Linked DNA regions of Marinoscillum sp. 108. The protein of the gene in region 1 interacts with the protein of each later gene in a pairwise test. Links are inferred from orthologs where the notes say so. Each region holds a gene or a part of one and is shown in the gene's direction. Other genes may lie near its edges.

Region 1 (3,398 bases):
AGTTTGTCCAGTAGTTGGTTTTCGATGGCACTGAGTACCTCACTCAGCTGCTTGCTTTCTTCTTTGAGTTGGCCGGTTTCTGCCTTGGCAGCATCAGCCTCTTCTTTTTTGCCTTCCTTATAAAGCTGTCCGATTTTCTTGGCCAGAAGATTAGAATTGGCCAGAATGTCATCAAGGGATTGCTGGGTTTTCTTGCGCTCGTCATCCAGCTGAATGAGCTCATTGAGCTGCTCCTCGGCATTCTGAATGCCCCGTTTTTTCAGTCCATTGACGAAATTCTCAAAATTTTCCTTTACTGCAGTTACTTGTAACATCGGTGCTTGATTTTTGAAGTGGCAAATTTAAAAGGCATTGTGCCAATAAAAGGAAAAGCATCCATTATTTATTAACAGCCCCATCACCAGAATTATATGCGTATATTTGTGAAATATTCACCGTTAGCATATACTTGTGGTGCAATTCAAGTGGTCTCCACTTAATTTTTATCCATTTCGATATTTATTTCAAAAAAATTCCGCGCGTTTCTATGCAGCGGATCCAGTTATTAAACCCACAACTTATTTATGTACACTTTAGACGATTTGAGTGTAAGGCTCCTTTCTGAACTAAGAGAGATAGCCGAAAATCTAGGCGTGAAAAACGCCAAAAAAACTGCTAAAAAAGACCTTATTTACGAAATTCTTGACAAACAGGCCACTTTGCCTGATAGTGAAATCCAAAAGATCAAGAAAGAAGAAAAAAAGCCGGAAAGCAAACCTGAGAGCAAACCCGAAAGCAAATCTGAAAGCCGGCCTCCAAGACCCGCTAACAAAAAGCGCGAGAATGTAAAGGAAAACAAGCCCACAGAGAAGGCCGAGGCAAAAAGCCCGGAAGATCTACTGAAATCATTGGACATAGAGATAGAAACTGAGTCATCAGCAGAAGCTCCAGCGGCCAAAGGGGGAGAAGCCAAAGAGCAAAAGCCAAGAGAAGGAAAATCAGAAGGGCACAATAAGCCCAATAAGCGAAGAGAAAACGAGCGATCTGAGGACCGACCCAAGTCTGAGGACCGTGAGTCTAAAGAAAGAAAAGAGCCTCGCAACGAGCACAAAGGCAGAAAGGCACAGTTCAACGAAGACATCAAGGAATTTGACGGTGTGATCGAAAATGAAGGGGTACTTGAGATCATGCAGGATGGCTATGGCTTCCTACGGTCAAGTGACTATCATTATCTGGCCAGCCCGGATGATATCTACGTATCGCCATCTCAGATCAAATTATTTGGTCTGAAAACCGGAGATACCGTGAAAGGACAGATCAGACCACCAAAAGATGGTGAGAAGTATTTTGCCCTGCTGAGAGTATCCAGTGTCAATGGAAAAACCACTGAAGAAATCAGGGATAGAATTGCTTTCGAATACCTGACACCTTTGTTCCCAGAGGAAAAACTTAACCTGTGTACCAAGGCAGACAATTACTCCACCCGTATTTTGGACCTTTTCGCACCGATAGGAAAAGGACAAAGGGGGATGATCGTGGCTCAGCCAAAAACAGGTAAAACTGTACTGTTGAAGCAAATAGCGAATGCGATCGCTGAAAATCATCCTGAAGTTTACCTGATGATTCTCCTGATCGATGAGCGTCCTGAAGAAGTAACAGACATGGCACGTTCGGTAAAGGCAGAGGTGATTGCTTCTACTTTTGATGAGCAGGCAGATAAGCATGTAAAAGTATCGAGCATCGTGCTGGAGAAAGCCAAAAGAATGGTGGAATGCGGACATGATGTAGTGATCCTGTTGGATTCTATTACCAGACTGGCTCGGGCATACAACACCGTGGTACCATCTTCAGGTAAAATTCTTTCTGGTGGTGTGGATGCCAACGCATTGCACAAGCCTAAGAGATTTTTCGGAGCAGCAAGAAACGTGGAGAACGGTGGTTCATTGACCATCATCGCTACAGCACTGATCGAAACCGGATCTAAAATGGACGAAGTGATCTTTGAGGAATTCAAAGGTACTGGTAACATGGAACTCCAGTTGGATAGAAAACTTTCCAACAAGCGGGTATACCCTGCCATCGACGTACCGGCATCTGGTACCAGACGTGAGGATCTCCTCATGGATGCTGAAGAGCTTAAACGTGTATGGATCCTTCGTAAGTTCATGTCTGACATGAATAGCAACGAAGCAATGGAATTCCTACTCAGCAAGATGAAAGGAACCAGAAACAACGACGAGTTTCTGATTTCCATGAATGGCTAATCAGCCCTTCGTATTTAAAAAAAAACTAGCCAAAGGATTTCCTCCTTTGGCTTTTTTCTTGCCCTTTAAAGTGTTCAATGACCGATTACATAAAATGCCGCTTATCAAATAGTGTTCGTGGGTACTTGGCTTGTTTCGTATCTATAAACAACCAAACCTTTGCAACATCATGAATAAGCTAATCAATCAACAATTACTTTTCTTGAGTTTGTCATTGCTGCTGGTGGGAGGAGCTGCAGCTCAGCTGACTACACCCAGGCCTAGCCCTGCGGCAGAGCTTAACCAAACCATCGCGCTTACTACCATCACTGTGAACTATTCGCGACCATCAGTGATCAGGGGAAACAACGACCGTACAGGTCAGATATGGGGTTCACAGGTGCCCTGGGGACTTGCTCCCAATGCTTTCGGCAACCAGAAGCCTATGCCCTGGCGGGCCGGAGCCAATGAAAATACGACTATTTCGTTCTCCACACCAGTGCTCATAGAGGGAGAGCAGCTTGGGGCTGGCACCTACGGGCTGCACATGATCCCGGAAGAAAGCGGCACAGTGACCATCATCTTTTCGAAAAACACATCCTCGTGGGGAAGTTTCTGGTATGAGCAGACAGAAGATGCGCTGAGAGTGAAGGTTCAGATGAAGGAAGCACCATTCACCAATGTTTTGACCTATCAGTTTACAGAGGTAGGACTCACCTCCGGCACGTTGGCGCTGATGTGGGAAAAGAAGCAGATTCCCATCAAGCTTGCGGTGAGTCAGGAGACCATTTTGGCCAAATTCAGAGATGATCTGAGGGGAGTGCAGGGATTTGGCTGGCAAGGGCCACTTTCTGCAGCAAATTATTGTCTTCAGAACAACATTAACCATGAAGAGGCCGTTAAATGGGCTGATCAGGCAATCGCCGCAAACAGAACCGGGCAAACACTCGGAATGAAAGCAGCCTTACTTTTTCAGAAGGGAGATATCGAAGCAGGGGTAAAAACTGCTGATGAGGCTAAGGAGATTGCCACAATGAATGAATTGAACACCCTGGGTTATCAGCTGGCTGGCGCCAATCAGTACGAGAAAGCCGAGGAGTTTTTTAAGCTAAATATTAAAAGAAATCCAAAAGTGGCCAATGGCTACGATAGTCTGGGTGAGTGCTATGTGGCGAT
Region 2 (7,221 bases), on another replicon or contig:
TGGTTTGCTTCGAGCAGTACGAAGTAGAGAAACAAATCAGAGAACTGTTGCGAAGTAAACTTACCAATCAAAAAGTACCGGCTGACCTGGCGCAAGCTATAAGAAATAAAGTTTTTCAATCAGCCTGATCATATGAGCCGAGGCAAGGCAGTAATTTTCTGTGCACCATCAGGTGCCGGTAAGACCACCATTGTAAAGCATCTCATCGAGACCATTCCCAATTTGAAATTTTCGATTTCCGCGACTACACGTGCCAAAAGGGCTGGTATGGAAGAAGACGGAAAGGATTATTATTTCCTTTCGCAGGCAGACTTTCGCAAGAAGCTTGAGGCAGGAGAGCTGTATGAGTGGCAGGAGGTGTACCCCGGGGTATTCTACGGTACGCTCAAAGCTGAGGTGGAGCGTCTTTGGTCAGAAGGTTATCATGTGATTTTTGATGTGGATGTCATTGGAGGGGTGAACCTGAAGGAAGCACTTGGAGACAGGGCACTCTCTGTTTTCGTAAATGCTGAAAGTGTGGATGTGCTTCGCGAGCGTCTGGAGAAGAGACAAACAGAAACCAAAGAATCGTTGGAGCGTAGGGTCGGCAAAGCAGAGGCTGAAATGCAATACGCTGAGAAATTCGATTATGAGCTGATCAATAGAGATTTGAAGACCGCTTTCAGGGAAGCTGAGCAGGTTGTAAATGATTTCCTCAAATGAAAGTTGGACTCTTTTTCGGATCTTTCAATCCTATCCATGTTGGGCATTTGATTATTGCCAATGTGGCTCATCAGTCTACAGAGCTGGATCAGGTATGGTTTATCGTATCGCCGCAAAATCCATTCAAAAAAAATAAGAACCTCCTACACGAGTTTGACCGATATGATTTGGTACAGGCCGCCATTGAGGATGACTACCATTTCAGGGCGAGTGATGTGGAGTTTCAGATGCCCAGGCCCAGCTACACAGTGGACACCTTGGCCGTATTGACTGAAAAGCATCCCGATCATAGCTTTACCCTGATTATCGGGGAGGATAACCTGGGCTCGTTCACCAAGTGGAAGAATCATCAGGTAATTTTGGATCACTATGGGCTGATTGTTTACCCCAGGCCCAATGCTCAGAAATCAGATTTGACGGAGCACTCAAATGTGCGGTTGATAGAAGCGCCGGAGATGGACATATCGGCTACCCTTATCAGGAAAATGATAAGAGCAAACCGATCTATCAAATATTTGGTGCCTGCACGTGTGGAAGAAATGATTCAGGCACGTAAACTGTTTATTTGACCGTCAATTTAGAGGGTCATTATATCCTTCTCCTTCAGCTCCAGTAGGTCATCCAGCTTTTTGGTGTGGAGATCTGTGATCTTCTGCACTTCCTCTTCAGCTCCTTTTATGGCATCTTCAGAGGCTCCGTCTTTTAAGAGCTTCTTGAGCGAATCCATTACCTCTTTGCGCACATTTCGCACACTGATTTTGCCGTTTTCAGTCTCTGATTTGGCTTGCTTCACCAATGAGATTCTGCGCTCTTCGGTAAGGGGTGGTATGTTGATCCTGATTAATTCACCGTCATTCTGAGGGTTGAAACCAAGGTTAGAATTGATGATGGCTTTTTCTATTTCAGGGATCATCTTCTTTTCCCAGGGCTTTATGCTCAAAGTTCTGGCATCCGGTGTGGTCACTGAGGCTACTTGCTGTAGCGGAGTGCTTGCTCCGTAATATTCCACAGTGATTCCATCCAGCATGTTAGGCATGGCCTTACCAGCTCTTATTTTGGCCAGTTCGGAGTTGCAGTGGCTCACTGCTTTGTCCATCATTTCTTGTGAGTGATCTAAATAAAAGTCGATTTCCTCCATTGTGTTAATTGATTAAAGTACCCACCTCTTTTCCATCTATGATATCAAATAGATTTCCAGGCTTATTCATGTCAAATACGATAATTGGGAGATTGTTTTCCATGCAAAGGGTAAAAGCCGTCATGTCCATGATGCTCAGTCCTTTTTCGTAGGCCTCCTGAAAAGACACGTGAGTGTATTTGGTCGCGGTAGGATCTTTCTCAGGGTCAGCCGTGTAGACTCCATCTACTCGTGTGCCCTTTAGCACCACGTCAGCTTCAGTTTCGATGGCCCGCAGACTGGCAGTAGAGTCCGTGGTGAAGTATGGGTTACCTATACCAGCACCGAAGATGACAATCCTATTTTTCTCCAAATGCCGAATCGCTCTTCGTCGGATGAAAGGCTCACATACCTGTTCCATTTTCAGTCCTGACATCAGTCGGGTGTACATTCCGTGCTTTTCCAGCGTACTTTGCAGCGCCATGGCGTTGATGACAGTGGCCAGCATACCCATGTAGTCTCCCTGTACCCTGTCTATTCCTGACTTCTCTCCATCCACTCCTCTGAAGATGTTTCCTCCTCCAATCACTATGGCCAGTTCAAGGCCTTTTTCATGGACTCGTTTGATTTCCATAGCATATTGTTCCAGTCTGTTGGGGTCTATGCCATGTTGATTTTCTCCCATGAGGGCTTCGCCGCTAAGTTTGAGGAGTATCCTTTTATATTTCATGCAGGGCTATATAATTGTTTGTTGATTAAAATTTCACAAAAGTATAAAGATTACCATATCAAGCGCCCATGATCCTTAAAAAGATACCAGAACTTGATTTTTTTCCACGTTTTGACCTTTTCCAATGTGTATTTTCTGAATCGTGGCATTCACAGGAGATTTAATGATGTTCTCCATTTTCATGGCTTCCAGGATTAGAATGGTATCTCCTTCCTGAATCTCCTGACCCTCAGACACCGCTATATCGATGATGGTGCCTGGCATTGGAGCATTGATTTCATTGATTACCTCGTTGGTGATCACGTCCATTCCCAGGTCTTCCAGGATTTGGGCAATGTGATCTTTGGTGCTTACGCTGAATTCCTCTCCATTAATATTTAAGGTCAAGGTGCTGTCATGTGACTCCACTACCGAGATCTGATAGACGTGTTGATTTTGGTAAAGGAGAAATTCATTAGAAGACTTCTTGTGTAGGCTATAAGATGTTTCTTCGCCATTGATGAATGCCCCCCCTTCACGTTCCGCAATTTGAAACTCATTGCGCCCATTTACTTCTACTTTTAGTTTCATATCGGTCATATCATTTTCCAGGCCACTATAATAATGAAAATCAATGAACCTGGGCTGCGAAAAAGGGCCTCGGAAGGTTAAAAACATGCTTTGAAAAAATGATTCCAGATTTAACGGTAAAAATTTGATTAAAATAAAAAAGCGTATAATTTTGCATTCCCTTTTTCAAGGAGAACCGAAAAAGGGGAGTACTTTGATAGAGTATAAATGTTAGTTGGGGGGATACCAAAGCGGCCAACTGGGACGGACTGTAAATCCGTTGACTTATGTCTTCGAAGGTTCGAATCCTTCTCCCCCCACAAAATGTTAAAAAGCGGGTGTAGCTCAGTTGGTAGAGCGACAGCCTTCCAAGCTGTAGGTCGCCGGTTCGAACCTGGTCACCCGCTCGAATTATCAACCTTTTGAAATTCCCAAAGCCGATGTAGCTCAGGGGTAGAGTGCTTCCTTGGTAAGGAAGAGGTCACGGGTTCAAATCCCGTCATTGGCTCTTGTATCCTCAAGGGGAACCATTTGGTTGGTAATATTTGGGATATTTTATTTTGACTTATTTATTTAATATTTAAACCGAGGATTATCAGACATGGCTAAAGCAACCTTTGATCGTTCAAAACCGCACGTTAATATCGGTACTATTGGTCACGTTGACCATGGTAAAACCACATTAACTGCTGCTATTTCTTCTGTACTTGCCTCAAAAGGCCTTGCAGAAATGAAAGACTTTTCTTCAATTGACAATGCACCTGAAGAAAAAGAAAGAGGTATTACTATTAATACTTCACACATTGAGTATCAGACAGAAAAAAGACACTACGCGCACGTGGATTGTCCTGGTCACGCTGACTATGTTAAGAACATGGTTACTGGTGCGGCCCAGATGGACGGAGCTATCATTGTGGTAGCAGCGACTGACGGTCCTATGCCACAGACAAGAGAGCACATCCTTCTTTCTCGTCAGGTAGGTGTTCCTGCTTTGGTTGTTTTCATGAACAAAGTGGATTTGGTTGATGATCCTGAGCTTCTTGAGCTTGTGGAAATGGAAATCAGAGAGCTTCTTTCTGATTATGATTTCCCAGGTGATGACATTCCAGTTATCCAGGGTTCTGCTCTTGGTGCACTTAACGGTGAGCCTAAGTGGGTAGAAAAAGTAGAAGAGCTGATGAATGCAGTGGATGAGTTTATTCCACTTCCTCCTAGAGCAGTTGATAAAGAATTCTTGATGCCTGTAGAGGATGTATTCTCAATCACTGGTCGTGGTACTGTAGCTACTGGTAGAATCGAAAGGGGTGTAATCAACTCTGGAGATCCAGTTGACATCATCGGTATGGGTGCTGAAGGTCTTAAGTCTACCATCACTGGTGTGGAGATGTTCAGAAAGATATTGGACAGAGGTGAAGCTGGCGATAACGTTGGTTTGCTTTTGAGAGGTATTGAGAAGAGCGAAATCAGAAGAGGTATGATTATCTGTAAGCCTGGTTCTGTAACTCCTCACGCTAAGTTTAATGCTGAGGTATACGTTCTTTCTAAAGAAGAAGGTGGTCGTCACACTCCTTTCTTCAACAAATACCGTCCTCAGTTCTACGTTAGAACAACAGACGTAACTGGTGAGATCATGCTTCCTGCAAATGTGGAAATGGTAATGCCAGGTGATAACGTAACCATCGAAGTAAATTTGATCAACCCTATCGCTCTTGAAAAAGGTCTGCGATTTGCGATCAGAGAAGGTGGTAGAACTGTTGGTTCTGGTCAGGTTACTGAGATCCTTGACTAATTGAATTTCAAAACATTGCCATCTGGAAATTAATTTCAGATGGCATTTGTTTATAAATATTGATTCATCTAACTTTGCAGTCCTTTTGGGCTGCATGGTTTTTTTACGGGTGTAGCTCAATTGGTAGAGTAGTGGTCTCCAAAACCATTGGTTGGGGGTTCGAGTCCCTCCTCCCGTGCAATCTTTAAACATAACGATGGATAAGGTAATATCTTTTTTTAAAGAGGCTTACGATGAGTTGCTTCACAAAGTAACCTGGCCTAAATACGCTGATCTGCAAAACAGTAGCATCCTCGTTTTGGTCGCTTCTTTGATTTTCGCTCTGATGATAGGGCTTTTCGACTTTGGATTCGAAAATGCCATGAAATGGTTTTATAACGAATTTTAAGGGATGTCTGAGTTCAAATGGTACGTAGTACGGGCTATTAGTGGCCGTGAGAAGAAGGTAAAGGGTTACCTGGAACAAGAGATCGCTAGGAATGGCATTGAGCAACTGGTAACCCAGGTGCTTATTCCGTCTGAGAAAGTATACGAAATGAGAAATGGAAAGAAGCGTGTACGTGAGCGCAACTTTTTTCCAGGATATATCCTCATACAAGCTGATTTGAGCAATGGCGAGACTCAGCATATTATTACCAATACACCAGATGTTATTGGTTTTCTTGGTGAAGGTTCTACCAGCGCTTCCAAGGATCCTGTCCCACTTCGTCAAAATGAGGTGAACAGAATTTTAGGTAGAGTCGATGAAGCCGAGGAGTACGAAGAGAAACTTGATACACCTTTTATAGTGGGTGAGTCGGTAAAAGTTATGGATGGTCCATTCAGTGGCTTTACCGGTACTGTAGAAGAGGTATTTGAGGATCGAAAGAAGTTAAATGTTACAGTTAAAATTTTTGGAAGAAACACTCCTGTAGAGTTGAATTACATACAGGTAGAAAAACAAGAATAATCTAATGGCTAAAGAGATAACAGGTTATTTGAAACTCCAGGTTAGGGGAGGGGCGGCAAATCCTTCTCCTCCAGTAGGACCAGCACTTGGTTCTAAGGGACTAAATATCATGGAGTTTTGTAAACAGTTCAATGCAAGAACTCAAGATAAGCAGGGTCAATTGCTCCCGGTAGTTGTTGCGATCTATACTGACAAGTCTTTCGATTTTGTAATTAAAACACCTCCAGCTCCAATATTGATTATGGAAGCTGCTAAGTTGAAAAAAGGTTCTGCTGAGCCAAACCGTGCGAAAGTAGGTTCTATCAGCTGGGATCAGGTGAAGGAAATTGCCGAGTTGAAAATGCAGGATTTGAATGCTTTTCAAATTGAAGCAGCGATGCGTCAGGTAGCTGGTACAGCAAGAAGTATGGGAGTAAGAGTTTCTGGTAAAGCGCCTTGGGCTAACTAAATAGTACAATGGGAAAGATTACGAAAAATCAGAAAAAAGCTGCAGAGCTTGTTGACGTAAATAAGGAATACTCTATCGAAGAGGCTGCTCAATTGGTAAAGGATATTACCTTTTCCAAATTCGATGCGTCTGTTGATATTGATATTAGACTGGGTGTAGACCCACGTAAAGCGGACCAGATGGTTCGTGGAGTGGTGGCTCTGCCTAACGGGATTGGCAAAGAAGTGAAGGTGCTAGTGCTTTGTACTCCAGATAAGGAGGAAGAGGCTAAGGCAGCTGGAGCGGACTATGTAGGTCTTGACGACTACATCACCAAAATAGAAGGTGGATGGACTGCGATCGATGTGATCATCACAATGCCAACAGTAATGGCTAAAGTGGGTAAGTTAGGTAGAGTACTCGGACCAAGAGGATTGATGCCTAACCCTAAGTCAGGCACTGTAACCATGGATATTGCTCAGGCGGTAACCGAGGTAAAGGCAGGTAAGATCGACTTCAAAGTTGATAAAACAGGAATTATTCATACAAGCATTGGTAAGATCTCCTTTGATCCAGAGAAGATCATGCAAAATGCAGTAGAGATGATTCAAACTGTGGCGAAGTTGAAACCTTCTTCAGCCAAGGGTACATATTTTAAATCAATCACACTATCCAGTACAATGAGTAAGGGAATAGCTGTTGATAAAAATAGCATAGCTGGACTATAAGACGTTATGACTAGAGAAGAAAAAGCACAAGTGATTGCTGGTTTAACAGAAAAATTTCAGCAAACAGACCACTTCTACATCACTGACACATCAGGACTGACTGTTGAGCAAATCAACAAGTTCAGAGAGATGTGCTTCAAGAAAGGTGTGGAGTACAAGGTTGTGAAAAATACTTTGATCAAGAAAGCTCTTGAAAATCTTGACAATGACTATTCATCATTGGATAGTAC

The links.
Region 2: the proteins of rho (region 1) and nusG interact in binary tests that used the Escherichia coli proteins (3 or more experiments, as listed by UniProt). The link is inferred for Marinoscillum sp. 108 from one-to-one orthologs.

The regions. Positions count from the first base shown.
Region 1 is NZ_LR734808.1:2,740,254-2,743,651, forward strand. Bases 1-2,903 are described here. They hold rho (transcription termination factor Rho), read left to right. Parts: upstream 1-563; coding sequence 564-2,243; downstream 2,244-2,903. Other genes in these bases: serS (serine--tRNA ligase), read right to left, coding at 1-314; GV030_RS11005 (DUF2911 domain-containing protein), read left to right, coding at 2,413-2,903. Outside these bases: more of GV030_RS11005, read left to right, coding at 2,904-3,398. UniProt on the Escherichia coli protein: Facilitates transcription termination by a mechanism that involves Rho binding to the nascent RNA, activation of Rho's RNA-dependent ATPase activity, and release of the mRNA from the DNA template.
Region 2 is NZ_LR734817.1:657,407-664,627, reverse strand. What follows is about bases 4,152-7,057. They hold nusG (transcription termination/antitermination protein NusG), read left to right. Parts: upstream 4,152-5,278; coding sequence 5,279-5,836; downstream 5,837-7,057. Other genes in these bases: rplJ (50S ribosomal protein L10), read left to right, coding at 6,998-7,057; rplA (50S ribosomal protein L1), read left to right, coding at 6,293-6,991; rplK (50S ribosomal protein L11), read left to right, coding at 5,841-6,284; secE (preprotein translocase subunit SecE), read left to right, coding at 5,084-5,275; tuf (elongation factor Tu), read left to right, coding at 4,152-4,887. Also shown: GV030_RS20470 (anti-sigma factor), read left to right, coding at 1-128; gmk (guanylate kinase), read left to right, coding at 133-702; nadD (nicotinate (nicotinamide) nucleotide adenylyltransferase), read left to right, coding at 699-1,271; frr (ribosome recycling factor), read right to left, coding at 1,280-1,840; pyrH (UMP kinase), read right to left, coding at 1,845-2,549; GV030_RS20445 (biotin/lipoyl-containing protein), read right to left, coding at 2,625-3,206; more of tuf, read left to right, coding at 3,700-4,151; more of rplJ, read left to right, coding at 7,058-7,221. UniProt on the Escherichia coli protein: Part of the processive rRNA transcription and antitermination complex (rrnTAC). The complex forms an RNA-chaperone ring around the RNA exit tunnel of RNA polymerase (RNAP).